2 regions of the Streptomyces sp. NPDC048297 genome follow, and region 2 is predicted to be linked to the other one. Evidence: predicted binding sites of a transcription regulator. Region 2 holds the regulator's gene; the other holds the start of a gene.
What was found. The regulator HrcA, encoded in region 2, represses chaperone genes, less so after heat shock. The targets are predictions, from matches to a motif close to TTNGCACTCNGNNNNNCNGAGTGCNAA.
Positions count from the first base shown of each region.

Region 1: the regulator HrcA is predicted to act here: its motif matches at 5,868-5,894, upstream of groES (co-chaperone GroES).

Region 1 covers NZ_JBICZA010000005.1:282,557-289,994, reverse strand. Annotated here, with positions in the region: gene ACGFYV_RS08200 (LysR family transcriptional regulator) at 133-1,032, opposite strand; gene ACGFYV_RS08195 (MOSC domain-containing protein) at 1,113-1,781, shown strand; gene ACGFYV_RS08190 (SDR family NAD(P)-dependent oxidoreductase) at 2,045-2,818, shown strand; gene ACGFYV_RS08185 (ester cyclase) at 2,897-3,604, shown strand; gene groL (chaperonin GroEL) at 3,666-5,294, opposite strand; gene groES (co-chaperone GroES) at 5,413-5,721, opposite strand; gene ACGFYV_RS08170 (polysaccharide deacetylase family protein) at 6,218-7,060, opposite strand; gene ACGFYV_RS08165 (polysaccharide deacetylase family protein) at 7,057-7,438, opposite strand, start outside.
Region 2 covers NZ_JBICZA010000010.1:143,255-150,692, forward strand. Annotated here, with positions in the region: gene ACGFYV_RS13715 (nitronate monooxygenase) at 1-831, opposite strand, end outside; gene dnaJ (molecular chaperone DnaJ) at 960-2,093, opposite strand; gene hrcA (heat-inducible transcriptional repressor HrcA) at 2,094-3,110, opposite strand; gene ACGFYV_RS13730 (MBL fold metallo-hydrolase) at 3,283-4,050, shown strand; gene ACGFYV_RS13735 (DUF3097 domain-containing protein) at 4,085-4,900, shown strand; gene ACGFYV_RS13740 (Uma2 family endonuclease) at 4,878-5,456, opposite strand; gene hemW (radical SAM family heme chaperone HemW) at 5,557-6,789, opposite strand; gene ACGFYV_RS13750 (SpoIIE family protein phosphatase) at 6,869-7,438, opposite strand, start outside.

The DNA of each region.
Region 1 (7,438 bases), on a different contig from region 2:
GGGCACGCGCGCGCGTGCCCATGAGGCGTGCCGTCGTAAGGCCTGCCCTCGTGAGGCCTGCCGTCGTGAGGCCTGCCGTCGTGAGGCCTGCCCTCGTGAGGCCTGCCGCCGTGAGGCCTGCCGTCGTCCGCGCTACGCGCGCGTGGCCGCCCTGGCCAGCTGTTCCAGCGTCGCCGCCACGGCGGGCACCTGGGCCAGGTCGGGCAGGGTGAGGGCGACGATCTCCCGGCGTACCGCCGGTTCGAGACGGACCATCCCCACACCTCTCGGCCGCACCGACTCCACCGCGAGCCGGGGCAGCACGGCCACGCCGAGGCCCGCGCCGACCAGGCCCGCCACCGCCGGATAGTCGTCGGTGGCGAAGTCGATGCGCGGGGTGAAGCCGGCGCTCTCGCACACCTCCACCAGCTGGCCGCGGCAGCGCGGGCAGCCCGCGATCCACGGTTCGCGGGCCAGTTCACCGATGGCGACGGACTCCGCGCGCGCGAGCCGGTGCCGTTCGGGCACCAGGGCCACCAGGCGGTCCGTCAGCAGGGGCCGTACGACGAGGTCGTCCCAGTCCTCGGCGACCGCCGCGCCCTCGTAGCGGAAGGCCAGCGCCAGATCGCAGTCGCCCTCGCGCAGCAGCTCGACGGACTTAGGGGGCTCGGCCTCCTCCAGCGAGACCCGGGTGCCGGGGTGGGCGGCGCGCAGGGCGGCGAGGGCGGTGGGGACCAGGGTGGAGCTGCCGCTCGGGAAGGAGACCAGGCGGACGCGGCCGGCCCGCAGGCCGGCGATCGCGGCGACCTCCTCCTCGGCCGCGGTGAGCCCGGCGAGGATCCCGGAAGCGTGCCGGACGAGGGCCTCGCCGGCCTGGGTCAGGCGCATCTCCCGGCCGGTGCGGACCAGCAGCGGGGTGCCGACCGAGGCTTCCAGGGCCTTCATCTGCTGGCTCACGGCGGGCTGGGTGCAGCCCAGTTCGCGCCCCGCCGCGGAGAAGGAGCCGGTGGTGGCGACGGCGCGCAGGACGCGGAGATGACGGGCCTCGATCACCCTTTGAGCATAAGCCGGGCTTGGGTGCGGCGCCCAATTCCGCGTCGACGCTTTGGGGCCCGGTCCCGTACCGTGCGGTCATGAAGCTTCTCTCGGTCAATCTGGGCCGCCCGCGGCAGGTGCCGTACACGGACCAGGCACAGGGTGTGACGGGTATCGACAAGCGGCCGGCCGACGGGCCGGTGCGGGTGGCGGCTCCCGGGCCCAAGGGGGTCGGCGCGAGCGGGCTCGCCGGGGACGCGGTGTGCGACAGGCGCCATCACGGCGGCGACGACCAGGCGGTCTACGCCTTCGCGCGCGAGGATCTCGACGACTGGGAGCGCGAGCTGGGCCGGCCGCTGGCCGCCGGCTGCTTCGGCGAGAACCTCACGACCGAGGGGCTGGACGTGTCCGGGGCGCTGGTCGGGGAGCGCTGGCGGATCGGTTCCGACGTGGTTCTGGAGGTGACGTCGGGACGCATCCCGTGCCGTACCTTCCAGGGCCATGTGGAGGAGCGGGGATGGGTCCGCAGATTCACCCGGAAGGGCGCGCCGGGGGCCTACCTGCGGGTGATCGAACCGGGTGAGATCCGCACGGGCGATCCGATCGCGATCGTGCACCGGCCGGACCACGAGGTGACGGTCGCGATGCAGTTCCGCGCGGTGACCACGGAGCGGGAACTGCTGCCGCGGTTGCTCGCGGCGGGCGAGGCGCTACACCCCGAGACGCTGGCCGCGGCCCGCAAGTACGTGGCGGGCCAGGACAGCTGAGGGGACGTCACAGCTGAGGGGACGTCACCCGGGCGACGCCCACGACGACATCGGGGGCGACGCCCACGACGACGTCCGGGGCGACACCCACGACGACGTCCGGGGCGACACCCACGATGTCACCCGGGCGACGCGCAGGACGGCACCAGGACGACAACAGGGGTGTCACCAGCGCGTCGTCGGCCGGTCAGAGGGCACCCGCACGTCATCCGCCCGTCGCCGCGGCGGCGGCCACCGTCGGTGCGGGTCACTACCCTTGGGCCATGACAACGGCTCTGATTACGGGATCGACCGCGGGGATCGGCGCCGCGTTCGCGCGGCGGCTGGCGGCCGACGGGCATGACCTCGTCCTGGTGGCCCGGGACACCAAGCGGCTGCGCGAGCAGGCGACCGAGCTGCACGACCGGCACGGCATCGAGGTGGAGGTCCTCGCCGCCGACCTCGCCGAGGACAAGGGCATCGAGACCGTGGCCGACCGGCTCGGTGACCGGAAGAACCCGGTCGACCTGCTGGTCAACAACGCCGGTTTCGGCAACAAGGGCCGTTATCTGGACGTCCCCATGGCCGACGAGCTGCGGATGCTCAAGGTGCACTGCGAGGCGGTGCTGCGGCTGACCTCGGCGGCGGCCGGGGCGATGCGGGAGCGCGGGCGCGGCGGGGTCGTGAACGTCGCCTCGGTGGCGGCTTTCGTGCCCCGGGGCACGTACGGCGCATCGAAGGCGTGGGTCGTGCAGTTCACGCAGGGCGCGGCGAAGGACCTCGCGGGCAGCGGGGTGCGGCTGATGGCGCTGTGCCCGGGTTTCGTGCGCACCGAGTTCCACGAGCGGGCCGGGATGGGCACGGACAACATCCCCGGCTGGATGTGGCTGGACGCCGACAAGCTGGTCGCGGCTGCCCTGGCCGACCTCTCGCGCGGCAGGACGCTGTCCATCCCGGATCCCCGGTACAAGGCGCTGATGGGACTGGTGAAGGTGACCCCGCGCGGGCTGCTGGGCGGGATCTCCTCGAAGACGGGGCGCAGGTACGGGCCGCAGTGAGCGCGGGTGGCGCCCGTGTTCCGGTGGGAGGATGGGCGTGGGGGAACCGGAGCAGGGGGCCGGCCGGAAGGCGGCGGCATGACGTTCCTACAGCTCATCGACTGCAAGACCAGCCGGCTCGACGAGATGAACCGGCTGCTGGACCAGTGGGTCGAGAAGACCCGGGGGAAGCGGACGGCGACGCACGCGGTGGTCGGGGCGGATCGCTCGGACGCGACGCACGTCATCGAGATCGTGGAGTTCGCGTCGTACGAGGAGGCGATGCGGAACTCGAACCTGCCGGAGACCGACCGGATCTTCAGGGAGATGGTCGCCCTGTGCGACGAGTTGCCGACGTTCACCGACCTGGACGTGGTGCACGACGCGCAGTTGTACGCGGAGCAGGCGCGCCGGTTCTTCGCGGCGATCGCGCTGCCGGGGCCGTTGCCACCGCTGAACGGCCTGCTCGCGGAGAACTACCACGACCACGATCCGGCCAATGAGCAGGACGTGCTCGGGATGGACAACATGCTGCGCGAGATCGGGATGTGGCGTGACGCCTTCGACTTCGCGTTCACGGTCGAGGACCAGATCACCCAGGAGGACCGGGTGTGCACCCGGTGGAGCTGGAACGGCGTCCAGAAGGGCGAGTTCCTGGGCCTGTCCGACACCGGCGCGCGGGTGTCGATGACCGGGACGACCGTCTTCCGCTTCGACCCCGACGGCCGGATCCACGAGGGCTGGTGGCAGTACGACCGTCTCGGCCTGCTGGGACAGTTGGGGGCGCTGGAGGAGCTGGAGCGGTAGCGGGCACGGCGAAGGCCCGGCACCCCGAGGGGCGCCGGGCCTTCGTCATGAGCGGGAGGGCTCAGTGGGCGTGGCCGTGACCGTGGCCGTGGCCCGCGGCGGCCTCTTCCTCTTCCTTCTTCTCGACGACCAGGGTCTCGGTCGTGAGCAGCAGGGAGGCGATGGAGGCGGCGTTCTCCAGGGCGGAGCGGGTGACCTTGACCGGGTCGATGACGCCGGCCTTGACCAGGTCGCCGTACTCGCCGGTGGCGGCGTTGTAACCGCTGCCCTTGTCCAGCTCCTTGACCTTGGAGACGATCACGTAGCCTTCGAGGCCCGCGTTCTCCGCGATCCAGCGCAGCGGCTCGACGACGGCGTTGCGGACGACGGAGACACCGGTGGCCTCGTCGCCGGTCTTGTCGAGGTTGCCCTCGAGGACCTTGGAGGCGTGGACCAGAGCGGAGCCACCACCGGAGACGATGCCCTCCTCGACCGCGGCGCGGGTCGCGGAGATGGCGTCCTCCAGACGGTGCTTCTTCTCCTTCAGCTCCACCTCGGTGGCGGCGCCGACCTTGATCACGCACACGCCGCCGGCCAGCTTCGCGAGGCGCTCCTGGAGCTTCTCGCGGTCCCAGTCGGAGTCGGTGTTCTCGATCTCGGCCTTGATCTGCGCGACGCGGCCCGTGACGTCCTCGGACTTGCCGCCACCGTCGACGATGGTGGTGTCGTCCTTGGTGACGGTCACGCGGCGGGCGGAGCCCAGCACGTCGAGACCGACCTGGTCGAGCTTGAGGCCGACCTCCTCGGAGATGACCGTGCCGCCGCTGAGGGTCGCGATGTCCTGCAGCATGGCCTTGCGGCGGTCGCCGAAGCCGGGGGCCTTCACCGCGACGGCGTTGAAGGTGCCGCGGATCTTGTTGACGACCAGGGTCGACAGGGCCTCGCCCTCGACGTCCTCGGCGATGATCAGCAGCGGCCGGGAGGCACCCGCCTGGATGACCTTCTCCAGCAGCGGCAGCAGGTCCTGGATGGACGAGATCTTGCCCTGGTTGATCAGGATGTACGGGTCGTCGAGGACGGCCTCCATACGCTCCTGGTCGGTGACGAAGTACGGCGACAGGTAGCCCTTGTCGAAGGCCATGCCCTCGGTGAAGTCCAGCTCCAGACCGAAGGTGTTGGACTCCTCGACGGTGATGACACCGTCCTTGCCGACCTTGTCCATGGCCTCGGCGATCAGCTCGCCGACCTGCTGGTCCTGGGCGGACAGCGCGGCGACGGCGGCGATGTCGGACTTCTCGTCGATCGGGCGCGCCGAGGCGTGCAGATCGTCGGAGATCGCCTTGACCGCGGCGTCGATGCCCTTCTTCAGGGAGGCCGGGGAGGCGCCGGCGGCGACGTTGCGCAGGCCCTCGCGGACCAGCGCCTGGGCGAGCACGGTGGCGGTGGTGGTGCCGTCACCCGCGATGTCGTTGGTCTTGGTCGCCACCTCCTTCACCAGCTGCGCGCCGAGGTTCTCGTACGGGTCGTCGATCTCGACCTCACGGGCGATCGTGACACCGTCGTTGGTGATGGTGGGGGCGCCGAACTTCTTGTCGATGACGACGTTGCGGCCCTTGGGGCCGATCGTCACCTTCACCGTGTCGGCCAGCTTGTTGACGCCGCGCTCGAGGGCGCGACGGGCGTCCTCGTCGAACTTCAGGATCTTCGCCATGACAGCGGGAGCCCTCTCGGAAAATCTCGGTGGAATGAAACTGCGCCCCGGGCGCCCGGCTACTCATCGGTCGCGGGGGGCCAGGGGCGCAGTCATGAGCAGAATTGCTCGGGGTGAACTACTTCTCGATGATCGCGAGGACGTCGCGAGCCGAGAGGACGAGGTACTCGTCGCCGTTGTACTTCACCTCGGTGCCGCCGTACTTGCTGTACAGGACGACGTCGCCGACCTTGACGTCGAGCGGCAGGCGCTCGCCGTTCTCGAAACGGCCCGGACCCACGGCGAGGACGGCGCCCTCCTGGGGCTTCTCCTTCGCGGTGTCCGGGATGACCAGGCCGGAGGCCGTGGTCTGCTCGGCGTCGAGCGGCTGGACCACGATGCGGTCCTCGAGCGGCTTGATGGCAACCTTGGAGCTGGCGGTCGTCACGATCCGACCTCCCCCTTCGGAGATCTCACGGGGTTAACTGTCTGAGGTGGCGACCAGGTGGATCCGTCGTCGCGGGTGCCGGACCTGCCCGTCGCTTTGTTGGCACTCTCATCTGCCGAGTGCCAGAGCCGAGACTATGACCGGGGTTAGCACTCGGTCAAGCGGAGTGCCAATTGCCGTGCGGCGCGTCGGCGGGGGCGGGGTGTTCGGTGCCGTCCAGTGCGGGGTGTCGGGGGCGCCGTTTCGGGGGCTGCCGCCCCCGAACCCCCGCTTCGTCCCTTAAGGGGCCTCGTCCTCAAACGCCGGACAGGCTGGTTCGATGGGCTACAGGTAGTCCTCAAGGCGGGCCACCGTCATTTCGGCCCTTGAAAGGCCTCGTCCTCGAACGCCGGGCGGGCTGGTTCGATGGGCTACAGGTAGTCCTCAAGGCGGGCCACCGTCATTTCGGTCCCTGAAGGGCCTCGCCCTCCAACACCGGACGGGCTGGTTCGGGCAGCTACAGGTAGTCCTCAAGGCGGGCCACCGTCATTCCCCGCTCCTGGATTCCGTGCAGCAGGCGCAGGGTGCGGTCCGTGAGGGTGTGGCCGGTGGTCTTTTCGGGGCCGACGAGGACGATGTCGCCCGGCTGGAGGTCCTGGTCGCCGTGGGGGTAGGTGAGGCCGTCGGTGGTCATGACGGCTCGCCACAGGACGACGGTGGAGATGCCGCAGGCGCCGGCCGCGCGCAGGGTGGTGCGGTCGTAGTGGCCGTGGGGCGGGCGCAGGAGGTGGGGGCGGGTGCCGAAGCGGAGGGCGAGGCGGTCCTGTTCGGCGCAGATCTCGGCGCGCTGGCCGGTGTAGGGCCGGCCGCGCAGGGCGGGGCGGTCGGCGGTGCGGTTCTCCGCTGTGGCGCCGGCCGCGCGGAGGCGGGCGTAGTGGCCGGCGGCGGGGGCGACGGCGCTCTCCGGGAGGAAGAGAGTGACCGGCAGGTGCAGGTCGCGGACCATGTCGGCGAAGCGCGGGTCGTGGGCGGAGCCGTCGTCGTAGGTGAGGAAGACGACCTTGTCGGTGGTGGTGACGTGGTCCAGGACGCGGGGGTCCGAGGCGGGTCCGGTGTGGGTGGCCAGCAGGCGGACGGGGCGGGCCGGCGGGGCGGCGAGCGGTGTCGCGAGCCCCCAGCGGCGGTAGGCGTCGTCCGGGCGGGGGCGGGACGTGCGGACGCCCTCGGCGGCCTTCTTGCCGAGGCGTTCGATGGGGTCGACGGACTGGGCGCAGCCGGTGAGGAGGAGGGCCGAGGCGAGTACGGCGGTCAGGGCCCGTCGGTGTCCCCGGCCGCGCGTGCGCCGCCCCGGGTGCCTCACAGGTAGTCCTCCAGGCGGGCCACGGCGTAGCCCTCGCGCGTGACCTTGTTCAGGAAGCGGCGCATGTCGTCGACCATCGTGCCGTTCCAGTCGTCGCGACCGCGGAAGTGGGTGAGGACGATGTCGCCGGGGTGCAGGTCGCGGTCGTCCTCCCGGTACTCCCAGTGGTCGACGAAGACCTCCTCGTCCCAGATCGGCGCGTACTTGATGCCGCAGGACTTGGCGGCGCGCAGGGTGTCGCCGTTGTAGTTGCCGTACGGCGGCCGGAAGACGGTGGGCGCCTTGCCGAACTGCTTCTTCATGACCGCCTGCATGCCGCAGATCTCGTCCCGCTGCTCCTCGTAGGACAGGCCGGGCAGATAGGGGTGGGTCATGGTG
Region 2 (7,438 bases):
GGCGCGGGCCGGGCGTCCGGTGAAGGCGCGGGTCAACTCGGTGCGCGCGAACAGGGGGTTGGTCAGCGCCTGCTTGTGCACGGGGTGGGCGCCCGACTCGGGGGTGGCGACGAAGGCCGTGCCCAGCTGGGCGGCGCAGGCACCGGCGGCGAGGACCGCGGCGATCTGGCCGCCGCGCATGATGCCGCCCGCGGCGACGACGGGCAGGGACACCGCCTCCCTGATCTGCGCGATCAGCGACAGCAGCCCGATGCCGGCGCCGTCGTTCTCGGGGGTGTCCCGGTGGGTGCCCTGGTGGCCGCCGGCCTCCACGCCCTGGGCTGTCACCACGTCCGCGCCGGCCCGCTCGACCGCGAGGGCCTCCTCGACGGTGGTGGCCGTGACCAGGGTGAGGGTGCCGGCCCGGCGCAGCGCGTCCAGCACCTCCCGGCTCGGCACACCGAAGTGGAAGGAGACGACCGGTACCGGGTTGTCCAGCAGCACCGCGAGCTTGGCGTCGTACCCGTCGTCCCGGCCGCCGTCCGGGTCGCCCAGCTCCGTCTCGTACCAGGTGACCTCACCGGCCAGCTGCTGGGCGTACAGCTCGACCGCGCCCGATTCGGCGTGGTCCGGCTGCGGCACGAACACGTTCACGCCGAAGGGGCGGCCGGTGAGTCCTCGCAGCTGCTTGATCTCCTGGTACATGCCGTCGGCCGTCTTGTACCCGGCGGCGAGGAACCCCAGACCGCCGGCCTCGGACACGGCGGCGGCGAGCTGCGGCACGGAGACGCCGCCCGCCATGGGGGCCTGCACGATCGGAAACGGGAAGAGATCGGTCAGTGCGGAGGACATGACCGCATGTTGTCACGTCCTGTGAAAAGGTCCGAATCGAGCCTTCCCCTTGGCACATGCCAATGCTTCCGGCTCTCTGAGCAGGCGGTGAAGGGGCGGCGCGGGCGGCGCCCCTTCACCTCAGGCCCTCAGCGCCCGTTGAACGCGTCCTTCAGACGCGAGAACAGCCCCTGCTGCCCCGGCTGGAACTGGCCCTGCGGCCGCTCCTCGCCCCGCAGCTTGGACAGCTCGCGCAGCAGCCGCTCCTGCTCGGGATCCAGCTTGGTCGGCGTCATCACCTCGACGTGCACGATCAGGTCGCCGCGACCGCCGCCCCGCAGATGCGTGACGCCCCGGCCGTGCAGCGGGATCGACTGGCCGGACTGCGTGCCGGGCCGGATGTCGACCTCCTCCATGCCGTCCAGCGTCTCCAGCGGCACCTTCGTACCGAGAGACGCCGCCGTCATCGGGATCGTGACCGTGCAGTGCAGGTCGTCGCCGCGCCGCTGGAAGGTCTGGTGCGGCAGCTCGTGGATCTCGACGTACAGGTCACCGGCGGGACCGCCGCCGGGCCCGACCTCGCCCTCGCCGGCGAGCTGGATCCGGGTGCCGTTGTCGACACCGGCCGGGATCTTCACGGTGAGGGTGCGCCGCGACCGGACGCGCCCGTCGCCCGCGCACTCCGGGCACGGGGTCGGCACGACCGTGCCGAAGCCCTGGCACTGGGGGCAGGGCCGGGAGGTCATGACCTGGCCCAGGAAGGACCGGGTCACCTGGGAGACCTCACCACGACCGCGGCACATGTCACACGTCTGGGCGGACGTGCCCGGAGCCGCGCCCTCACCGTTGCAGGTGCCGCAGACGATCGCGGTGTCGACCTGGATGTCCTTGGTCGTCCCGAAGGCCGCCTCGTCCAGCTCGACCTCGAGCCGGATCATCGCGTCCTGGCCGCGCCGGGTGCGCGAGCGGGGCCCGCGCTGCGACGCCGTACCGAAGAACGCGTCCATGATGTCGGAGAAGTTGCCGAAGCCACCGGCCCCGAAACCGCCCGCACCGCCGCCGGCCTGCGAGAGCGGGTCGCCGCCGAGGTCGTAGACCTGCTTCTTCTGCGGGTCCGACAGCACCTCGTAGGCGGCGTTGATCTCCTTGAACCGCTCCTGGGTCTTCGGATCGGGGTTGACGTCCGGGTGCAGCTCGCGCGCGAGCCGACGGAACGCCTTCTTGATCTCATCCTGCGACGCGTCGCGGCGCACGCCGAGAACGGCGTAGTAGTCCGTGGCCACTTACGACTCCGCCAGGATCTGTCCGACGTACCGTGCCACTGCGCGTACCGCTCCCATCGTTCCCGGATAGTCCATGCGGGTCGGTCCGACCACGCCGAGCTTGGCAACCGCCTCGCCGCCCGAACCGTAGCCGACCGACACGACTGAAGTGGAGTTGAGTCCCTCATGGGCGTTCTCGTGCCCGATACGCACGGTCATGCCCGGATCCTTCGCCTCGCCAAGGAGTTTGAGGAGCACGACCTGCTCCTCCAGTGCCTCCAGGACGGGCCGGATGGTGAGAGGGAAGTCATGTCCGAAGCGGGTCAGATTGGCGGTTCCGCCGATCATCAGCCGCTCCTCGTTCTCCTCGACCAGTGTCTCCAGCAAAGTGGAGAGCACCGCCGAGACCGTACCGCGATCCTCGGCCTCGAAGGCGTCGGCCAGGTCCTCGACCAGATGCGGCACGTCGGTGAACCGGCGCCCCGCGACCCTGCTGTTCAGCCGGGCCCGCAGATCCGCCAGTGAGGTCTCCCCGAAGGGCGCCGGGCAGTCGATCATCCGCTGCTCGACCCGGCCGGTGTCCGTGATCAGCACGAGCATCACGCGCGCGGGGGCGAGCGCGAGCAGCTCCACGTGCCGCACGGTCGAGCGGGTCAGGGACGGGTACTGCACGACGGCGACCTGCCGGGTGAGCTGCGCGAGCAGCCGTACCGTGCGCGCCACGACGTCGTCGAGGTCGACGGCGCCCCCCAGGAAGTTCTGGATGGCGCGCCGCTCGGGCGCGGTCATCGGCTTGACGCCGGCGAGCTTGTCGACGAACAGCCGGTAGCCCTTGTCGGTGGGGATGCGCCCGGCGCTGGTGTGCGGCTGGGCGATGAAGCCCTCGTCCTCCAGGACGGCCATGTCGTTGCGCACGGTCGCCGGGGAGACGCCGAGATTGTGACGCTCCGTGAGCGCCTTCGACCCCACCGGCTCCTCGGTTCCCACATAGTCCTGGACGATGGCGCGCAGAACCTGCAGCCTTCGTTCACTCAGCATCCGCGCGCACCTCCATCACGTCTTCCCCACGGCTCCCCACGGCCCTTCGGATCCTGGCCTGGCACTCAACACGTGCGAGTGCCAGCCGTCCCCGGCCCAGTGTACGGCCGTGGGGTACTGACTGGGCAAGGTCCGTACCACGGTGACGGCCTGTGACGGCTAGCGTCGCGGTATGACGGTGACTTGGGAAGACCTGGGATGGCAGCGGCTGGCGGAGGGGGTCGGCCGGTGCCGGCTGCCCGGCTGGGACTGCACGGTGGGGCTGGTCGTCGGCGCGGGCACGGCGCTGTTGGTGGACGCCGGGTCGAGCCTCGCCGAGGGTGCGCGGCTGCGTGAGGCGGCGCGGCGGCTGACCGGCCGGCGTGTGACCCATCTCGCGCTGACCCACCCCCACTTCGACCATGTCTTCGGCGCGCCCGCGTTCGCCGGTGCGCGGGTGTACGCGGCGGTGGGCCTGGAGACGGTGTTCGCGCACGAGCGCGAGGACCTGCGGCTGGACGCGATCAGGAACGGCCTGCCGGTGGCGGACGCCCAGGAGGCGGTGGCCGCGCTGACCGCGCCGCGCCATCTGGTGAGCGGCGAGTGGACCCTCGACCTGGGCGAGGGCCGCCAGGTGCTGCTGGCGAACGTCGGTCCCGGCCACACCGCCCACGATCTCGCGGTCCTCGTCCCCGGCGCCCCGGGGACTCCAGGGACTCCCGAGACCCCGGGGACTCCCACGACCCCGGAGGTCGTCTTCTGCGGCGACCTCGTCGAGGAGTCCGGCGCACCCCAGGCCGGCCCGGACGCCGTACCCTCCCGCTGGCCGGACGCCCTGGACCGGCTGCTGGCGCTCGGCGGCGAGGACGCGCTGTACGTGCCCGGTCACGGAGCCGTGGTGGACGCGGCGTTCGTACGACGCCAGCGCGACGAACTGGCGTCCCGTTTCGGCGTGTCGTAGGCGCGGCCCCGGGGCTTCTCCTATCGTCATCCGAATGCGCCAGTACTCCCCCGACCTGACCCCTCCCTGGAAGAAGTCCCAGCCGGTGCCCGAGGTCCCGGCGGATCCGGGCCTGGTGGTGGAGGAGCCCGGTACCGGGTTCTGCGGTGCGGTGATCCGCTGCGAGGCGGGCACGGTGACCCTGGAGGACCGCTTCGGCAAGCACCGGGTGTTCCCGCTGGAGCCGCGCGGCTTCCTGCTGGAGGGGCGCGTGGTGACGCTCGTACGCCCATCGTCCGCGGCTCCGGCACGTCCCGCCCGTACGGCGTCCGGCTCGGTCGCCGTACCCGGCGCACGCGCGCGCGTGGCCCGCGCCGGCCGCATCTACGTCGAGGGCCGGCACGACGCCGAGCTGGTCGAGAAGGTGTGGGGCGACGACCTGCGCGTCGAGGGCGTGGTCGTGGAGTACCTGGAGGGCGTGGACGATCTGCCGGCGATCGTGGAGTCTTTCGCGCCGGGTCCGGACGCCCGCCTGGGGATCCTCGTGGACCACCTGGTCCCGGGCACGAAGGAGTGGCGCATCGCGGAGTCGGTGACGAGCGCGCACGCGCTGGTGGTGGGCCACCCGTACATCGACATCTGGGAGGCGGTGAAGCCGTCGTCCCTGGGCATCCCCGGCTGGCCCCGGGTGCCGCACGGCCAGGACTGGAAGACGGGCGTGTGCCGGGCGCTGGGCTGGCCGCCGGAGAACACCGGGGCGGTGTGGCAGGCGATCCTGGCGCGGGTCGGGTCCTACAAGGACCTGGAGCCGGAACTGCTGGGGCGGGTGGAGGAACTGATCGACTTCGTCACGGGTAGCGGTGGGGCCTGACGTTGGGGAAGGTACCGAACTCGCTGGTGTCCAGTTCGAGCCCCGGATCCTCCAGCAGAACCGGATCGCCGAACTTGACGATCTCCTGAGTCAGGTAGTCGGCGTCCTCACCTCGGCCTGCGGGCTTCGTCAGCAGAACGCAGTGCGCCATGATCGGGTCGAGGATGAGGTAGGCGGGGATCTTTCCCCCTGCGTAGATCGAGCGCTTGACCACGTAGTCCTGGTGGACGCTGGACTTGGAGACGACCTCGACGACCATCGTGATCAGCGAGGACGGCAGCAGGCGACCTGAGTCGGGAAGCAGATCACGCTCCATGACCACCAGGTCCGGTACGGGCTCACTGGCCTCATCCAGGATGTCCACGTCCTGAGTCTGGAGCCGAGACCAACGCTGCCGCGGGATCTGGTCCTGGACATCGGCAACGATCGTGTTGTGCACGATGTCAGGGCTGGCCATCATCACGATTACCCCCCGGAGAAGCTCAACCTTGATGCCCTCGGGAGGCTCGAACTCCTCGAAGAACTTGGTCATCCCACGCTCGTCCACAGCGGTCATCTCCGTGGCCCTCCACATCCGCCGCGTCCTTTTGGCGGCAGCCTACGAACCAGGTTAGGGACCGAACCGGCGTTCCGCAGTGATTCACTCCGCCGGGTGATCAGTCCACCAGGTCCCGCACCACGGCGTCCGCCAGCAGCCTCCCCCGCAACGTGAGCACGGCGCGTCCCTCCTCGTACGGCCCCTCCTGGAGGAGACCGTCCGCCAGCGCCCGCCCCGAGGCCGCGAGGCCCTCCTCGCGCAGCAGTGACAACGGCACCCCCTCCCGAAGCCTCAGCTCCAGCAGGATCCGCTCGACCCGCCGGTCCTCGTCGGACAGCAGCTCGCGCCCCGCACCCGGCGAGCGGCCCGAGGCGAGGGCCGCCGCGTACGCGCCCGGATGCTTGACGTTCCACCAGCGCACCCCGCCCACGTGCGAGTGCGCCCCCGGGCCGGCCCCCCACCAGTCGGCGCCGCGCCAGTACAGCTCGTTGTGCAGGCAGCGGCCGGCCTGCGAGGTGGCCCAGTTGGAGACCTCGTACCAGTCGAAACCGGCCGCGGACAGCATCTCCTCGGCGATCAGGTACCGGTCGGCGTGGACGTCGTCGTCCGTCATCGGGACCTCGCCCCGGCGGATGCGGCGGGCGAGCTGGGTGCCTTCCTCGACGATCAGGGCGTACGCGCTGATGTGGTCGGGACCGGCGCCGAGCGCCGCCTCCAGCGAGGCCCTCCAGTCGTCGTCCGACTCGCCGGGGGTGCCGTAGATCAGGTCGAGGTTGACGTGCTCGAAGCCCTGCGCCCGCGCCTCCGCGACGCATGCCTCGGGGCGGCCGGGGGTGTGGGTCCGGTCCAGGATCTTCAGCACGTGCTGCTTCGCGCTCTGCATGCCGAAGGAGATCCGGTTGAAGCCGCCCTCCCGGAGCGTGGCCAGGTACGCCGGGTCGACGGACTCCGGGTTCGCCTCCGTCGTGACCTCGGCGTCCGGCGCGAGACCGAACTCGTCGCGGATCGCGGCCAGCATCCGTACGAGGTCGTCGGCGGCCAGGAGTGTCGGCGTGCCACCGCCGACGAAGACCGTGCGGACCTCGCGCGGGTCGTCGCCCAGCGCCTTCCGGGCGAGGCGGATCTCGTCGGTCAGGGTGTCGGCGTAGTTGTCCCGGGAGGCCAGCACGCCGCCGGTGCCGCGCAGCTCGGTCGCGGTGTAGGTGTTGAAGTCGCAGTAGCCGCAGCGGGTCGCGCAGTACGGGACGTGCAGGTAGAACCCGAGGGGCCGGCCGGCGGCCCCGGCGAGCGCGGAGGCGGGCAGCGCGCCGTCGTCGGGGACGGGCTCGCCGTCGGGGAGTGCGGAAGGCATGTACTCCATTGTCCCGTACGACGGCGATTGCTCGACGGCGGATTACTCGGGGCCCTCACTCGGCTTACCCGGGGCTCTCTCACTCGGCCTGGAGGACCAGCAGAGCCAGGTCGTCCGCGGGCAGGCCGCCGCCGAAGTCGTGCACGAGGCGGCGGATCCGCTCGGCGATCAGCTCGGCGCTCAGGCCCGCGCAGCCGGACAGGGCGCGGGCGAGCCCGTCGCCGTCGTCGAACTGGCGGGGGCCGGAACGGCGCTCGGTCACCCCGTCCGTGACGCACAGCAGGCTGTCGCCGGGGCGCAGTTCGATGGTCTCGCTGGTGTAGGTCTCGTCCTCGACGACCCCGAGCAGGGTCTGCGGGCGGGCCGCGGTGGCCACCTTGCCGTCGGGGCGCAGCAGGAGGGGCAGCGGGTGCCCGGCGGAGGCGAGGGTGCAGCGGACGCCGCCGTCGAACGGGGTCAGCTCGCCGTAGAGCAGGGAGAGGAAGCGGGTCTGCGGGCCGTCCGCGGGGGCCAGGGGACGGCCGCCGGCGGCGACCAGCGCGCGGGCGGCGGCGTCGGCGGCCTCGGTGGCGTCGTCAAGCAGGAGCTGGTTGAGGCGGTCGAGGACGTCGGCGACCCGGTAGCCCTCGCGGGCCAGCAGTCTGAGCCA